Linked DNA regions of Paraglaciecola sp. L3A3. The protein of the gene in region 2 interacts with the protein of the main gene of each other region in a pairwise test. Links are inferred from orthologs where the notes say so. Each region holds a gene or a part of one and is shown on either strand. Other genes may lie near its edges. The genes, in order: ung and ndk.

What was found.
Region 1: the proteins of ndk (region 2) and ung interact in binary tests that used the Escherichia coli proteins (3 or more experiments, as listed by UniProt). The link is inferred for Paraglaciecola sp. L3A3 from one-to-one orthologs.

Annotation. Positions count from the first base shown.
Region 1 is NZ_CP047023.1:4,570,825-4,578,848, reverse strand. What follows is about bases 3,190-6,142. They hold ung (uracil-DNA glycosylase), read left to right. Parts: upstream 3,190-4,312; coding sequence 4,313-4,972; downstream 4,973-6,142. Other genes in these bases: GQR87_RS18835 (FMN-binding glutamate synthase family protein), read left to right, coding at 5,078-6,142; thrC (threonine synthase), read left to right, coding at 3,190-4,302. In the rest of the region: thrA (bifunctional aspartate kinase/homoserine dehydrogenase I), read left to right, coding at 1-1,890; thrB (homoserine kinase), read left to right, coding at 1,933-2,928; more of thrC, read left to right, coding at 3,019-3,189; more of GQR87_RS18835, read left to right, coding at 6,143-6,715; GQR87_RS18830 (DUF3545 family protein), read right to left, coding at 7,033-7,203; pgi (glucose-6-phosphate isomerase), read right to left, coding at 7,562-8,024. UniProt on the Escherichia coli protein: Excises uracil residues from the DNA which can arise as a result of misincorporation of dUMP residues by DNA polymerase or due to deamination of cytosine.
Region 2 is NZ_CP047023.1:1,513,639-1,521,503, reverse strand. Bases 2,547-5,340 are described here. They hold ndk (nucleoside-diphosphate kinase), read right to left. Parts: upstream 4,263-5,340; coding sequence 3,831-4,262; downstream 2,547-3,830. Other genes in these bases: GQR87_RS06290 (SurA N-terminal domain-containing protein), read right to left, coding at 4,785-5,340; GQR87_RS06300 (bifunctional tRNA (adenosine(37)-C2)-methyltransferase TrmG/ribosomal RNA large subunit methyltransferase RlmN), read right to left, coding at 2,547-3,689. Also shown: ispG (flavodoxin-dependent (E)-4-hydroxy-3-methylbut-2-enyl-diphosphate synthase), read right to left, coding at 1-424; GQR87_RS06310 (RodZ domain-containing protein), read right to left, coding at 445-1,404; type IV pilus biogenesis/stability protein PilW, read right to left, coding at 1,414-2,517; more of GQR87_RS06300, read right to left, coding at 2,544-2,546; more of GQR87_RS06290, read right to left, coding at 5,341-6,662; GQR87_RS06285 (HU family DNA-binding protein), read right to left, coding at 6,900-7,172; lon (endopeptidase La), read right to left, coding at 7,410-7,865. UniProt on the Escherichia coli protein: Major role in the synthesis of nucleoside triphosphates other than ATP. The ATP gamma phosphate is transferred to the NDP beta phosphate via a ping-pong mechanism, using a phosphorylated active-site intermediate.

The DNA.
Region 1 (8,024 bases), 3.1 Mb from region 2 along the record:
GTGGCTGTAAATGGCGCAGGCGAGAAAGTTACTCTAGGACGTAATGGCTCTGATTATTCAGCTGCGATTTTAGCTGCTTGTATCGATGCTGAGTGTTGTGAAATTTGGACTGATGTTGACGGTGTGTATAACGCTGATCCAAATCAAGTTGAAGGTGCGGTGTTATTAGACAAACTGACATACCAAGAAGCCATGGAGTTATCATACTTTGGCGCCAAAGTATTACATCCAAAAACAATCGGTCCTATTGCTCAACATCATATACCTTGTTTAATCCGTAATACCTTAAATCCATCAGCACCTGGTACCTTAATTAGTAACGAAGCCAGTACTAAGTGGACCAGCGTAAAAGGCATTTCACACTTAGATGACATGACTATGTTTAATGTAGCAGGCCCTGGCATGAAAGGCATGGTTGGTATGGCAAGTCGTGTGTTTGAAGTGATGTCTCGTGCCAATATTTCTATTAGTTTAATCACTCAATCTTCTTCGGAATATAGCATTAGTTTTTGTATTCATAGTAAAGATGCGGCTCACGCCCAAGATTTATTAGAAGACTCCTTTGCATTAGAGCTATCTAATCAGTTACTTGATCCGATTGAAGTACGTCATGATTTGGCGATTGTTACTTTAGTGGGGGATGGCATGCGTCATTCAGAAGGTCTAGCGGCTAAGTTCTTTAATTCTTTGGCACAAGCAAGAGTGAATAACGTAGCCATTGCTCAAGGTTCTTCAGAACGTTCTATTTCGACAGTGATCGCGGCTAATAAAGCGAAAAAAGCAGTGCGAGTAGTACATCAAAACTTTTTCTCAAGCTTACATTCAATCGATGCATTTTTAGTAGGTTGTGGCACAGTAGGGCAGGAGTTCTTAGGGCAAGTGGCTCGTCAACAAGCGTCTTTGTTAGAACGTAATATCAAGTTGAATGTGTATGGTATCGCCAATAGTAAAAAATTATTGTTAGACACCAAAGGCATTGATCTTAATGCTGATTGGGCAAATGCATTACAAAACAGCGATAAAGCGTTGTCAGTTGATACATTACAAGATTTTGCTCACGCGAATAGTTTAGTCAACCCAGTTCTAATCGATTGTACAAGTAGCTCGGCTATTGCTGATCAGTATCCACATATGATGGAAAGTGGTTTCCATGTGGTTACGCCAAATAAAAAGGCCAATACTGCCAGCACTGAGTTTTACCAATTGTTGCGTGACACAGTACAAAAAACCAATCGCCAATTTTTATATGAAACCACTGTGGGTGCAGGCTTACCTGTTATCGAAAACCTGCAGAAGTTATTTTATGCTGGTGATGAGCTAATCAAATTTGAAGGCATTTTATCTGGCTCTTTATCTTTTGTATTCGGCAAATTAGACGAAGGTTTAAGTTTATCTGAAGCCACTAACATAGCTAAAAAGAATGGTTTTACTGAACCAGACCCTCGAGATGATTTAAGTGGTATGGATGTCGCCAGAAAACTATTAATCATGGCTCGTGAAGCTGGATTAACGTTAGAATTAGAAGATATTCAAATCGAGCCTGTATTACCTGAGTTTTTTGATGCGAGTGGCTCTATTGACGACTTTATGGCTAAATTGCCAGAAATCGATAGCCATTACGCAGACAAAATTAGTGCAGCCAAACAAGAAGGCAAAGTGCTGAGATATGTTGGTTCAATTAATCAAGGTAAGTGCGTGGTAAATATTCAAGCTGTGAACGAATCTCATCCTTTGTTTATGGTTAAAGAAGGTGAAAATGCTTTAGCTATTCACAGTCATTATTACCAACCTATTCCATACGTAATACGTGGTTATGGTGCGGGTGCTGCGGTAACTGCTGCTGGTGTGTTTGCTGATGTGATGCGAACTATGCCATGGAAACAGTCGTAATCATCTTGAAACGTAACCATGTTGGAAAGTAAGTAAGATAAAATGTCAGAATCAAATATGCAGAACAAAACAATAACAGCCTATGCGCCAGCCTCTATTGGTAATGTCAGTTTAGGTTTTGATTTATTAGGTGCGGCCCTGAAACCGATTGACGGAAGTTTATTGGGTGATGAAGTTGATTTAACCATAGCAGAGCAGTTTAGTCTTGAAGTGGCTGGCCGTTTTGCCGACAAATTGCCACCTGATCCTGATAGTAATATTGTCACTCGTTGTTATCAGCATTTTGTTAAAGTATTAGAGCAAAAAGGTTATGCCAAAGAAGATATCCCAGCATTAAAAATGACCTTGCATAAACATTTACCTATAGGTAGTGGTTTAGGTTCTAGTGCTAGTTCAATTGTTGCGGCATTACATGGTCTTAATCAGTTTTATGCAGAATATTTTGGCAAAACGCCTTTTACTGATAATGAACTGTTATTAGTTATGGGTGAGCTGGAAGGGCAAATTAGCGGCAGTGTGCATTATGATAATGTTGCCCCTTGTTTCTTAGGTGGTTTAACCTTGATGGCTGAATATAAAGAACAAGTTGCCTTACAATTGCCTATCTTTAAAAATTGGTATTGGGTGTCTTGTTATTCTGGCATTAGTGTTTCAACTGCCGCAGCACGAGAAATTTTACCAAAACAGGTATCAATGGCTGATACAATTCAATTTGGACGCCAGCTAGCAGTATTCACTGATGCCTTATATCGCCAAGACGAAGAGCTTGCTGCAGCCATGATGCAAGACGTTATCGCCGAACCATACCGTAAATCATTGTTACCCAAGTTCGATGAATCGAGAGCGTTTTCTGAACAAAATGGTGCATTAGCATTTGGTATTTCTGGTTCTGGCCCCACAGTGTTTGCTGTGTGTGATAATTTACAAAATGCAGAAAAAATTAATCAATGGCTAACTGACAATTATATTCAAAATGACACAGGTTTTAGTCATGTCTGTCAGTTAGATTTAGACGGTGCCGTTACGCACCAATCTTAAGGTTGTGTTGAAGTAGTTGTACTATGCTTCTGTGCAATAATTTAACGTAATTAAAGTGCGTTGAAAATAGAAATTAAAAGGTAATAAAAATTGGAACTCGTAAATTTAAAAGACGCATCAGAAGTAGTGACATTCGCCCAAGCCGTTAAGCAAGGTTTAGGCAAGAATCAGGGGTTGTTTTTCCCAACTACACTACCTAAGTTTGATGATATGGACGCACTTTTGGCTATGCCTTTTGTTGAGCGTAGTGTTGAAATCTTAAGTTCTCTTATTGGTGATGAACTTTCAAAAGAGCGGATCGCAGGCATAGTTGAGCGTGCTTTTGCATTTCCAGCACCTTTAGCAAAAGTAACCGACAATATTTATAGTTTAGAATTATTTCATGGTCCAACATTAGCATTTAAAGATTTTGGCGGTCGTTTTATGGCCCAATGTCTAACTGAAATTTCTAACGGTGAACCTATTACCATTTTGACAGCCACTTCGGGTGATACAGGTGCTGCGGTAGCTCATGCTTTCCACGGCATTGAAAATATCAATGTGGTTATTTTATTCCCTAAAGGGAAAATTAGTCAGCTACAAGAAAAATTATTCACCACTTTGGGCGATAATATTCATACGGTAGCCATTGATGGTGACTTTGATGATTGCCAACAGTTAGTTAAAACAGCTTTTGATGATGTTGATGTGCGAGAAGGTTTACACCTTAACTCAGCTAACTCAATTAATATTAGCCGTCTAGCTGCACAAGTTTGTTATTACTTTGAAGCTGTATCGCAACTGACTGCCGAAGAGCGTAAAGAAATTGTGATCTCTGTACCTAGTGGTAACTTTGGTAATCTGACTGCCGGCTTAATTGCTAAAGTGATGGGTTTACCAATTAAACATTTTGTTGCTGCAACGAATATGAATGACACTGTTCCTCGTTATTTGAAAACGGGTGAATGGGAGCCAAAAGACACAGTGGCAACTTTGTCCAATGCTATGGATGTTAGTAATCCAAATAACTGGCCACGTATCGAAGCTATTATCGAACAAGGTTATGTAGACAAGTCTGAGATTTCTGGCGATACGGTTGACGAAGAATATACCCAAGTGTCTATGCGTCAATTAGCGCAATTAGGTTATATCAGTGAGCCCCATGCTGCGATTGCATATAAAGCACTAGTTAGAAAACTAGAAGAAGGGCAAACAGGTATATTCCTTGGTACAGCTCACCCTGCTAAATTCAGAGAAACAGTTGAAAATGTGTTAGGCCAACCTATTAGCCTTCCACAACCATTAGCTGAATGTGCAGGTAAAGAAGGTTTGGATGTTGAATTAGCCAATGACTACCAAGCATTAAAAACGCATATGTTTAACTTGTTAGGCTAAATACTAATAAGTGGATACTTGGTCGGATATATTAGCTGCGGAAAAACGGCAGGCTTATTTTCAGCAAATTACAGAGTTTGTTGATAATAAAAGACGTGCTGGCACTGCAGTATATCCTCCTCAACAAGATGTTTTTAATGCCTTTGATTTGACTCAGTTAGCCGATGTAAAAGTGGTAATACTGGGTCAAGACCCCTACCACGGGCCTAATCAGGCCCATGGTTTATGTTTTTCTGTTTTACCAGGAGTTAAACCTCCCCCATCTCTTGCAAATATCTATAAAGAACTGGCCAATGATATTGATGATTTCTCTATTCCCGAACATGGATTTTTACAAAATTGGGCAGAACAAGGTGTTTTGCTGTTAAATACCGTTTTGACTGTAGAACAAGGAAAAGCCCATTCTCATGCAAAAATCGGTTGGGAAACTTTTACAGATAAGGTCATGCAACAACTAAATGAGCACTGCCAGGGTGTGGTCTTTTTACTTTGGGGTAGCCATGCGCAAAAAAAAGGTGCTGGTATAGATCAAACAAAGCACCATGTTTTAAATGCTCCACATCCCTCGCCATTATCTGCTTACCGAGGTTTTTTTGGTTGCCAACATTTTTTCAAAACCAATCAAATTTTACTCGAACAGGGTAAATCGCCAATTAACTGGCAAGTATAAAATCCTTCATTGTTAATTTCTGAAAATACTTAAATTACATTGAAACAATTACTTAGCTGTGGTTTTCTAAGCCTAAGTAGTTGCATATTATAAATGGGTAAAGAAATGAGAGCAGATTTTGTCAGAGCAATAACAATCATTTGGTTGAGTTTGCTGGCATTGAGTATCACTTGGCCAGGTATGTTGTGGTTTGCAGTTATTTTAGTACCACTTACTGCAGTGGGCTTTTATGATATGTATCAAACGAAACATGCACTATGGCGAACGTTTCCTTTAATTGGTCGTGGACGCTGGGTGATGGAGTTTTTACGTCCCTTTTTGCGTCAGTATTTTTTCGAATCAGAAACTGATGGAGTACCTATTAACCGGATGAACCGTTCGGTGATTTATCAAAGGGCTAAAGGTCAGCAAGATACCATTCCCTATGGCACCAAAGTGGATACTCAAAGGGTAGGCTATGAATGGATTGGCCACTCTATGGCGGCTATTCATCTAGATGAAAATGCTATCGAACCTAGAGTGAAAATTGGTGGCCAAGCTTGTAAGCAACCCTATGAGGCGAGTATTTTTAATGTCTCAGCTATGAGTTTCGGTTCGTTAAGTGCGAATGCAATTTTAGCCTTGAATAAAGGCGCTAAACTCGGTGGTTTTTATCATAATACTGGAGAGGGCAGCGTCAGCCCTTATCACCTGCAACATGGCGGAGATCTCGTTTGGCAAATTGGTACAGGCTATTTTGGTTGTCGTGATGTGCGGGGCAAATTCAGTGCAGAAAGGTTTACCGAAACTGCTACTAAATTTAATATCAAGATGATTGAAATTAAATTAAGCCAAGGTGCTAAACCTGGGCACGGTGGCATTTTACCAGCAGATAAAAACACCTTAGAGATCGCGCAAATTCGTCATGTTGAACCCGCTACTAGAGTGGATTCCCCGCCAGCACATAGTGTATTTAAAACGCCGCTAGAGATGATGGATTTTATTCAACAATTACGAGATTTATCTGGTGGAAAACCTATAGGTTTCAAATTGGCAGTCGGCCGAAAAAGTGAATTTATTGCTCTTTGTAAAGCCATGGTTGAAACCAATATTAAACCCGATTTTATCACAGTAGATGGGGGCGAAGGTGGCACAGGCGCAGCACCCTTAGAATATTCTAATTCGGTTGGTATGCCACTAAGAGAAGCCATAGTGTTTATTACTGACGTGCTTACTGGTTTTAATTTACGTAAGGAAATCAAAGTGATCGCCAGTGGTAAAGTGTTCACTGGTTTTGACATAGTTAAGAATTTATCTTTAGGTGCCGATCTATGTAATAGTGCTAGAGGTATGATGGTCGCGTTAGGTTGTGTGCAGTCTTTGGTGTGCAATACCAATGAATGTCCAACAGGTATTGCCACGCAAGACCCCATATTAGCCGCTGGCTTAGTGGTTAACGATAAAGCGACTCGGATTGCTCGATATCAAAAAGAAACAGTACGGGCCACTATGGACTTGGTTGCCTCTGCTGGTTTGCGAGATCCCAATCAAATCACGCGTTCACATATATATCGTAGAGTCAGCGAAACTAAAATTAAGCGTTTGGATCAAATTTACATAGGTTTAGTGCAAGGTAGTTTATTAGGCGACGATTATCCAGAGCGATTTGCCCATGAAATGAAAGAATCTTCATCTAAGTGTTTTATGCCCACCAATTTTGTGGTGCAATGTTACAGTGGTTTAGAAGAAGTAACCGAAAGCTGAAGTTGGTAATGTTATAAAAACTAAAACGCCCTGAATATCAGGGCTTTTTTGTAGCGATTGATTAGATAACCTGAATACTGGATAAGCCGAACCTCTCGATAACGCTCTTTTTGTGCCTAGCGGCGTTGGGCTGCCTAGCCGCGATGGAGGAGAGTCTAGCAATTACACGTTATTACGTACGACAATCCGCCTTGCTATACACCAAAATTTCGTCACCGAGTTAGCATCCAGGTGAGGTGATTTGGCTGGATATTATTAAGCCATTGAATTTTAATGAAAAATCCAGATTAGACGATACTTCTTATCCAGAACTCAGGTTAGATAAATTCTAATTGATCTTCCGGTGACATACCTAGCTCACGTAATTCTTGCCTAAGTCTGTGTCTGTCATGGATGGCTTCGATTTCTCTCCACTTGCGTTTGCTGGTTTTAGATTTTGAGTTACGGGTTTCTGAATCTATAGTTGACAATAATTCGGACTTATTCATGATGAACTCCAGTATTATTTTTTAGCGCAGCGTTAACATATTATTGAAATCTTTAGGTTTTCATCTAAAGACGGTTTAAATATGTACCATAAGAGGCTTAAAAATAGAACAAGTATTTGAATTATTTATTAATAAAATGTGAACTTAATGTGACACTTGCTGAAGGTTTGAAATGATTGATTTAGGGTTTCGAGAGAAAATCATAATATAACAGCATAAAAAAACGGCGACATTCATAAGAATAACGCCGTATTGATTGACAAGCTAAACTGTTAAAGCAACATCTTTACGAATCTCGAATCTCGAATCTCGAATCTCGAATCTCGAATCTCGAATCTCGAATCTCGAATCTCGAATCTTAGCTATTCGCTTTTCTAAATTTAGCGATAAGTTGATTAGTTGATGCATCAAAGTTTAGTTCTGCATCTGTGTTAACTAGCTTGTTTAATACTTGGTTGCCTAATTCTTTACCAAGCTCTACACCCCATTGATCAAATGAGTTCACACCCCAAATAGCACCTTGCACAAACACTTTATGTTCATATAAAGCAATCAAAGAACCAAGGGTTTTTGGATCAAGCTTATCGAACAAGAAGGTATTGCTAGGTTTGTTGCCTGGCATAGTTTTGTGTGTGGCTAATGATTCTAGCTCATCATCGCTTAGGCCTTTTGAGGCTAAGTCAGCTTTACACTCGTCAAAGGTTTTACCTTGCATTAAGGCTTGAGTTTGACCAAAACAATTAGAGGCTAACATGGCATGATGCGTATCATCTTGATTAGGCACATTTAAAGGCAACATAAAATCAGCAGGAATTAATACT
Region 2 (7,865 bases):
CCAAAGAGCCACCATTCACCCCAATACGAATTGGAATATTTTTATCACGGGCACAATCAACGACCGCTCTAACTCTTTCCATAGAGCCAATATTGCCTGGGTTAATACGTAAACAATCAACCCCGTACTCAGCCACTTTTAGGGCGATACGATAATCAAAATGAATATCTGCAATCAGTGGAATGCTAACTTGTTGTTTAATTAATTTAAACGCTTCTGCTGCATCCATAGTTGGCACTGAGACTCTTACTAGATCACCGCCCACAGCTTGAATTCTTTTAATTTGGGCAACAGTTGCTGCAACATCAGTAGTCAGAGTGTTGGTCATAGATTGCACGGCAATAGGCGCACCATCACCAATAGGAACATTGCCTACATATATGCGTTTTGAGGCACGACGTTTAATAGGAGAATCTGCAAACATGGTAATATTTTAACTCTAGATTATTCAGATAAAGGTAATTCGAACTTGGCACTGCGCCCTGGCACTATGAATGACATATCCACAGGCTGTCCATCATAAGAAATTTTCACTACTTCTGGCGCACCTAAAGTAACAACAAAAGGCGGTATACCCGTGATAGTCATGATCCTGCCTTTGGTTTTTACTCCGTAGGCAATATCTTCACCTGTTGCATCCGATATATTAGTCCAGCAGTTGTCTAAAAATTCAAAGACTAACTCAATAGGGGCTTCGGTTACCGGAACTTGGCTTGCAATAGGATCAAGGGTATTGGTTAATTCTGTGGAAACAGTGGCGCCATTGTCATTCTGTGTATCCTCCAAGCTAGATCCAACGGCTTCAACTTGTTCAGTAATAGTATCTTCAGTTTGCTCAATGACAGGTGGCAAGCTTAATTCATCAACAGAAATCTCTGACTCGACATCAGTCAATTCTGCAGTTGAGCTGGATTGAGAATAAGGTTTTAAAGATACGTTATCGGTTTCCTGCTCAATTGTTACAGTATTTTCAGAAAACAGACTTATTTCAGTTTCACTTTGTTGGAACCACCAAACCACAGCTAGAGCAATCACGGCAGCCACAATTAAATAAGTGACTAACATTAATTTGTCATCGTTAGCTTGATGGTTAAAGCGACGAGAGAAACTTTGTAGTTTTGCAGGCTCTTTTTTCTGAGTATTTAAAGCTTCAAATGCAGCAACAATTTCTGCTTCAGGTACATTAACCTGTTTAGCATAAAGCTTCAGGTAACCTTTAATAAAAGTTAGCGAAATATTAATGTCATAATTGTCTTGTTCAAGCTCTTCGATTAATGTCTTTTTTAAACGAATTTTTAAGGCGATATCATCTGGGGTTAAATTAACCGCCTCTCTCGCCTTTCTTAAAATCTCACCGGGCCCAATAATGACTACTTCTTTGTCTGGTACTTGTTCTTCGCTCATATTATTACATTACTCGTCAGAATTAGGGGATACAAGGCTTAATTTCATGCCATTGTATATAGCAGAGGCCTTGGATAAATTATTCCATTCTACCAAACGTTGCATTTTTATATTATACATAAGAGAAATTCGGTACAAATTTTCTCCTTTGGCAACAATATGATAGCTAGCTTGTAGTTTGTTCTCAGATTCTATATTGGACTGTGTGTTTTCTGCAATCACAACATCAGCTTTATTCGTAACACTTTCTTGCTTTGCTGCTGAAACAGTGTCGACCAATGGCAAAGGCTTATCACTAGTTGGCTTTTGTATTTTTAAAACTTTCTGCACTTTTTTAGGTTGCATAGCCACAGGATCTTTTGCTTTTAATAAGGCTATCACCTCTGGATGTGTTGGATACACCTTAACCAACATATCGGTATAGTCTTTCGCAGCAGCGTAATTGTTACTGCCTTTTTCAATTTTAATCGCCATTAACAAACTTTCGGGACTAACTTGAGCTATTCGTTCGTAGCGTCTTAATACATCACGGGCTTCTTGCCATTGCTGTGTATCAATCAGCGCTTCTACCAGAAGATATAAGCTATTACTTCTACCAGGTTGATGGTTAACGGCGCTGCGTAAATAACCAATTGCATCTTCAGGATAACCTAAACTACGGCTACAAATTGCCAAATTTTCGTAGGTTTCAGCACTAGAAATATAATTACTAGTATTCACCGCTTTTAAAAAATACTCTTTCGCTTTGGGGTAGTTACCATTTTCGCACAAAAATGCCCCATAACTATTGATGATATCGGCATTTTTTGGCTCTAAGTCCATAGCAAATTGATAAGCGTTTTCAGCCTTGTCAATTTCCTCTACTCTTTGGTAGTAATAGGCCATCGCATAATTCACATCTGCAGATCTAGGAGCAAACTCTAATGCTTTGTCTAAGTTAAATTTGGCTTGGCTATAATTACCATTTCTAAGATAAGTTAAACCTAAAGAAATTCTATTTTGTGCAGCTTTATTTTGATCAAAATCATCTGAGACAGAGTACAAACCATTTTGTCCTGCGCAACCAACAAATAGCATACCGATAAATAATAACGTGCAATTTATTCTTAACATAAAAAGTAGCTGTCTCATAAAAAAATCTATTGTGCCATTTTTACTGAGATATTTTCCCCTTTCAGCCTTTTTTTCATGATTCTTTTTGTTCTATCCACCACATCGCCTACTAATTGACCACAAGCAGCATCAATATCATCTCCACGAGTACGACGAACCACTACCACTAAACCATATTCCATCAAGACTTTAGCAAAACGGTCAATACGTGAATTGCTAGAACAGGTATACGGTGACCCCGGGTAAGGATTAAATGGGATCAGGTTGATTTTACAGGGTGTGCCTGATAGTACTTTCGCTAGCTGGTGAGCTTGGTCTGTACTGTCATTCACACCATTTAACATCACATACTCAACTGTGACTTTGCCTGAGTTGGCATTAGACTTAGCCAAATAACCACGAACACTGGCCAAAAACATTTCAATTGGATATTTTTTATTAACCGGAACTAATTCATTACGCAGTTCATTATCAGGAGCATGTAACGAAATGGCTAAGGCGACATCTATTTGATCAGCTAATTTATCAAGAGCGGGTACCACTCCAGAAGTACTAAGGGTTACGCGACGTTTCGATAAACCAAAAGCTAAGTCATCCATCATCAAATCCATAGCAGGAACGACATTTTTGACATTGAGTAAAGGTTCACCCATGCCCATCATGACGACATTCGTAATCGGTCTTCTAGCAGTATCGTTATTTAAACCAATAGTCACCGCCACTCGCCAAACTTGGCCAATAATTTCTGACACTTTTAGATTGCGATTGAACCCTTGTTGCGCAGTGGAACAAAAAGTGCATTCAAGTGCGCAGCCCACTTGAGAGGAGACACATAGGGTGGCTCTGTCTCCATCAGGGATCCAAACAGTTTCTACCTCTTGACCACCTTCTAAGCGCAAAGCAAACTTAATGGTGCCATCAGTCGCATTTTGTTGGTAAGCAATTTCTGGCGCTTTCACTTCGCAGTTAGCGATGAGTTTAGCTCTAAGCACTTTATTAAGATTTGTCATTTGTTCGAAATCAGAAATGCCTTGCTGATAAATCCACTTCATGACTTGGTCTGCTCTAAATGGCTTCTCACCTATTTCACTAAAATAGGCACGTAGACCTGCACGATTAAAATCAAGTAAATTTATTTTTGCAGTTTTGGGCGATACTTCTTTGGACGTCACAATAAACCTCAATGGTCAGAAAACACTGTATTCATTTTAACCGATTAGTGGGTCAATGCAGAGTTATCTTGGTAAATAATTCAAATAGCTGATAACACAAAAGGGAGCCGAAGCTCCCTTTTACTTATTGTACTGCTTTACTTAGCGTGTGCGTGGGCAAATTTCTTCATCAGAAAAGAAATATGCTATTTCACGTGCAGCTGATGCTGGAGCATCAGAACCGTGACAAGCGTTTTCATCAATTGATTCAGCATAGTCTGCACGTAATGTGCCGGCTAGTGCTTCTGCTGGGTTAGTTGCTCCCATGATTTCACGATTTTTTAATACTGCATTTTCGCCTTCTAACACTTGAACCATTACAGGGCCAGAAGTCATAAAAGAAACTAACGCACCGAAAAATGGACGTTCACTGTGTTCAGCATAAAAACCTTCAGCTTTTTCTTTACTTAAATGCACCATTTTAGAAGCAACAATTTTTAAACCTGCAGATTCAAAACGATTATAAATAGCACCGATAACGTTTTTAGCAACGGCATCAGGCTTAATGATAGAAAAAGTGCGTTCTAAAGCCATCTTTTTAACTCCAATTATAAATACTAAGTTAACCCATCGACAAATGAGTCATTAAAAATTTCGCGCGGATTATATGCAATAAATAGGCAAAAGACTAATAAAACCGAGGATTATGGCAAAATTACCGAGAACGGTGAACACCATGTTAGAAATGCGTTAGTCAGGTCATATTCTTGATCTGCTAAGAACTACTTCACCAATACAAAGCCTATATTTTTCTGTTAGACTTTATTTATTAACAAACCAAAGAAATACACGAGGCGTTTTGTGCTAAGAATGTTGTTTTTATTTCCGCTAGCTTTATGTTTAATTTGGACTGCGTATCTAAAATTACAAGGCTATACTCTAGGTCAAGGTAAACAGGGGTATATCTACATATTGGCATTTTCGACCGTTATTGCAGTGTTCTATACGGTTGTGCTGTGGATAACTCAAAGATAAATATCGTCAAATGAGCATAATCTTCTGACAATAAAAAAGAGCGATAACGCTCTTTTTTATTGTGCAAATTTCTATTACTTCTTATTGTAATATTTCGATATCCGCTTCAGCTCGTAATGATTCGATCACAGCTGAATATAGGTTTTGTGTTTTAAGTGAAGCAAGTTGAGTCTGTATGCTTGTTATTTGCATACTATCGGCAGCTTCACCTTCATTCACTTTCATTAATTGTACTAAACTTACATCGCCAGTTATCAAATCCACTACTTCAGTTTTGTTTTCAGCTAGTTTAAAAGTCGCTTCTATTATACTTCTAGAAACACCAGCTTCATTGCGAGTTACGGCAGTTTTATCTTCCCAACTTAACTCCATAGAATCGAGCTTAGCGGTAATATCTTCATTATTAGCCAGTTGAGTTTTAACATCTAAAATCCAATCTCGAGCAGCTTGCTGAGCCCCTTCAGCCAAAAGGGTTGACTTTATTTGCTGGTTAACTTCATCAAGGGCTTTGGTTCTCTCTTCTTCATGAGATGCGACTCTAACGACCATAATGTGGTTAGTCCCTAACTCAAGTACTTCACTGTTGACACCTTCAGCGATTAACTCATCACTGAAAGCACTGGCTACCACTTTAGGATTAGCCACAACTTGTGGAGGGGCAACACGAGTAAATAAATCAGTGGTCTGAATAGACTTGTTGGCAACCGCTGCTACTTCTTCTAAAGAATCAGGCATTTCGAAAGCCACTTCAGCAATACGTAACTGAAGTGCATAAAACTCTTCTTCCGCTTTACTGGTTTTGACTTTAGTCGTTACTTCATCTTTTACATCTTCAAATGCAGTTACTTCCTCAGGCTTAACATCAGTTAACTTAATAATGTGATAACCAAAAGAACTCTTAACTACAGAACTCACATCCCCAGCAGCATTTAGTTCAAAGGCAGCTTCTTCAAAAGCCGGATCCATAATGCCTTTACCGAACCAACCTAAATCACCACCGTTTTCAGCACTGAAAGTATCAGAAGAATATTCTTTAGCCAATTCAGCAAAGTCACCACCATCTTCCACTTTAGCCAAAACTGATTCAGCTAATGCAAGTACAGAGTCATCATCTTCGCTACTTTCAAATAAAATATGCGATGCCTGGCGTTCTTCAGATGTACGGTAGTCATTAATATTCTGTTGATAATAGTCAGATAATTCTTGTTCAGTGACCACTACATCAGACATCAGATCTTCAAGCGTTAACTCAACATAAGCTAGGCTGACTTTTTCTTCAGTATCGAACTGACTAATATTAGCCTGATAATATGTCGATATTTGCTCTTCAGAAACTTCAACTTTGTCATTAAACTTACTTGCAGGTACAGTCACATATCGTAAGTCACGAGTTTGTTGTTGTATCATATGCGCAAACTGAGCTTCATTTAACAACGCAAATTCGCTACCAATCAAAGATTGAGAAAGTTGTCTGCGTACCATATCAACACGCATATAATCTCTAAACGTACTAGGCTGATATCCTGCTTGGCGTAAAATCGCCAAATATCTGTCATTATCAAATTTCCCGTCAATTTGAAATTCATTCATACTGACGATAGCTTTTTTGATCTGCTCATCACTCACACGTAAACCTAGATTATCAGCCGCTTGATCCATTAGCTTTTCACCAATTAAGCGATCAAGTATACCTTTTCTAAAGTTTTGTAAATAACCAGCATCGCTGGTTAAAGTTGCAAAGGCATCGCCGTATTGCTGTTCCATACGAGCTCGTTCGTTTTGATAAGCTTTTTCAAGTTCATCAAGAGTGATTTCTTCGCCATTAACATTCGCCGCAACTGTTGCCCCCGAAGAGTTGATGTAGCTACCTACACCAGCAAACATAAAACTTAATATCACTAATCCTAAGATCCCCATGGCCCAAACGCCTTGTGATCCTTCTCTAATTCTTTCCAACATACTTAAGTCCAAACTCCAAATGAGCGGTTATTCGATAAGCTGAGAGGTTACCTCTGCCGTAAACGGGCGAGATTATATACTAAACAAGTAATATTATTAAGAATGTTTATTATCAAATAAAAAGTGTTTAGCGAATGAGGAATTCTGGTAAATCTTTCAACGGTATAAAAAAACTTTTGTTTCACAAAAACAAAAGGCGATGAAATCATCGCCTTTTAAAAAAAACTCGACTAATACTTAGTTACAAGCGTCTTTCAATGCTTTACCAGCTTTGAAAGAAGGTACTTTAGCTGCTGAAATTTGAATAGTTTCACCAGTTTGTGGATTACGACCACTACGAGCAGCACGTTCACGTACGGAGAATGTTCCGAAGCCAACTAACGCAACTTGATCACCATCTTTAAGTGCTGTAGTAACTGCAGTTGTTAGTGCGTCTAATGCACGACCAGCAGCAGCTTTAGAAATGTCTGCACTTGCAGCGATAGAATCAATAAGTTCTGACTTATTCAAAATATGAACCCCTTCATGTGTTATTTATTATACTAATGACTCGCAACATGCGAAGCCGGATTGTTATATCAAGCTTGAAACATAAATTCAAGCAACTTACAAAAATGTAACATTTATGAGTCGTCTCAATCCCTTTTGCGACAAGGCCTTAAGCGAATCTGGAACAAAGGCTACCATATCTTTTTACATAGTGAAGCCCTAAAACTAAAAAAATCAGAAAAAAAAACCTTAAAATGCTTATTTTTTAGACTTATTTGTCTTAACTGGAGTAAATTTCTCCGGATTTTCAGCTAAAGCCAAGACTAAGACCTCGTCAATCCATTGCACAGGATGGATATTTAAGTCCTGTTTTACGTTGTCAGGGATCTCTTCTAAGTCTCTTTCGTTGTCTTTTGGAATGATTACTGTCTTAATTCCACCACGATGAGCAGCCAATAATTTTTCTTTTAATCCACCAATTGGCAATACTTCACCTCTTAATGTAATTTCACCTGTCATGGCCACTTCACATCTAACAGGATTACCCGTCAATGTAGAAATCAGTGCTGTACACATGGCAATACCCGCACTCGGGCCATCTTTTGGAGTTGCACCTTCAGGCACATGCACATGAATATCTCTTTTTTCATGAAAATCTGTATTAATACGTAACTTTTCAGCGCGACTACGTACAACAGTCATAGCCGTTTGTAT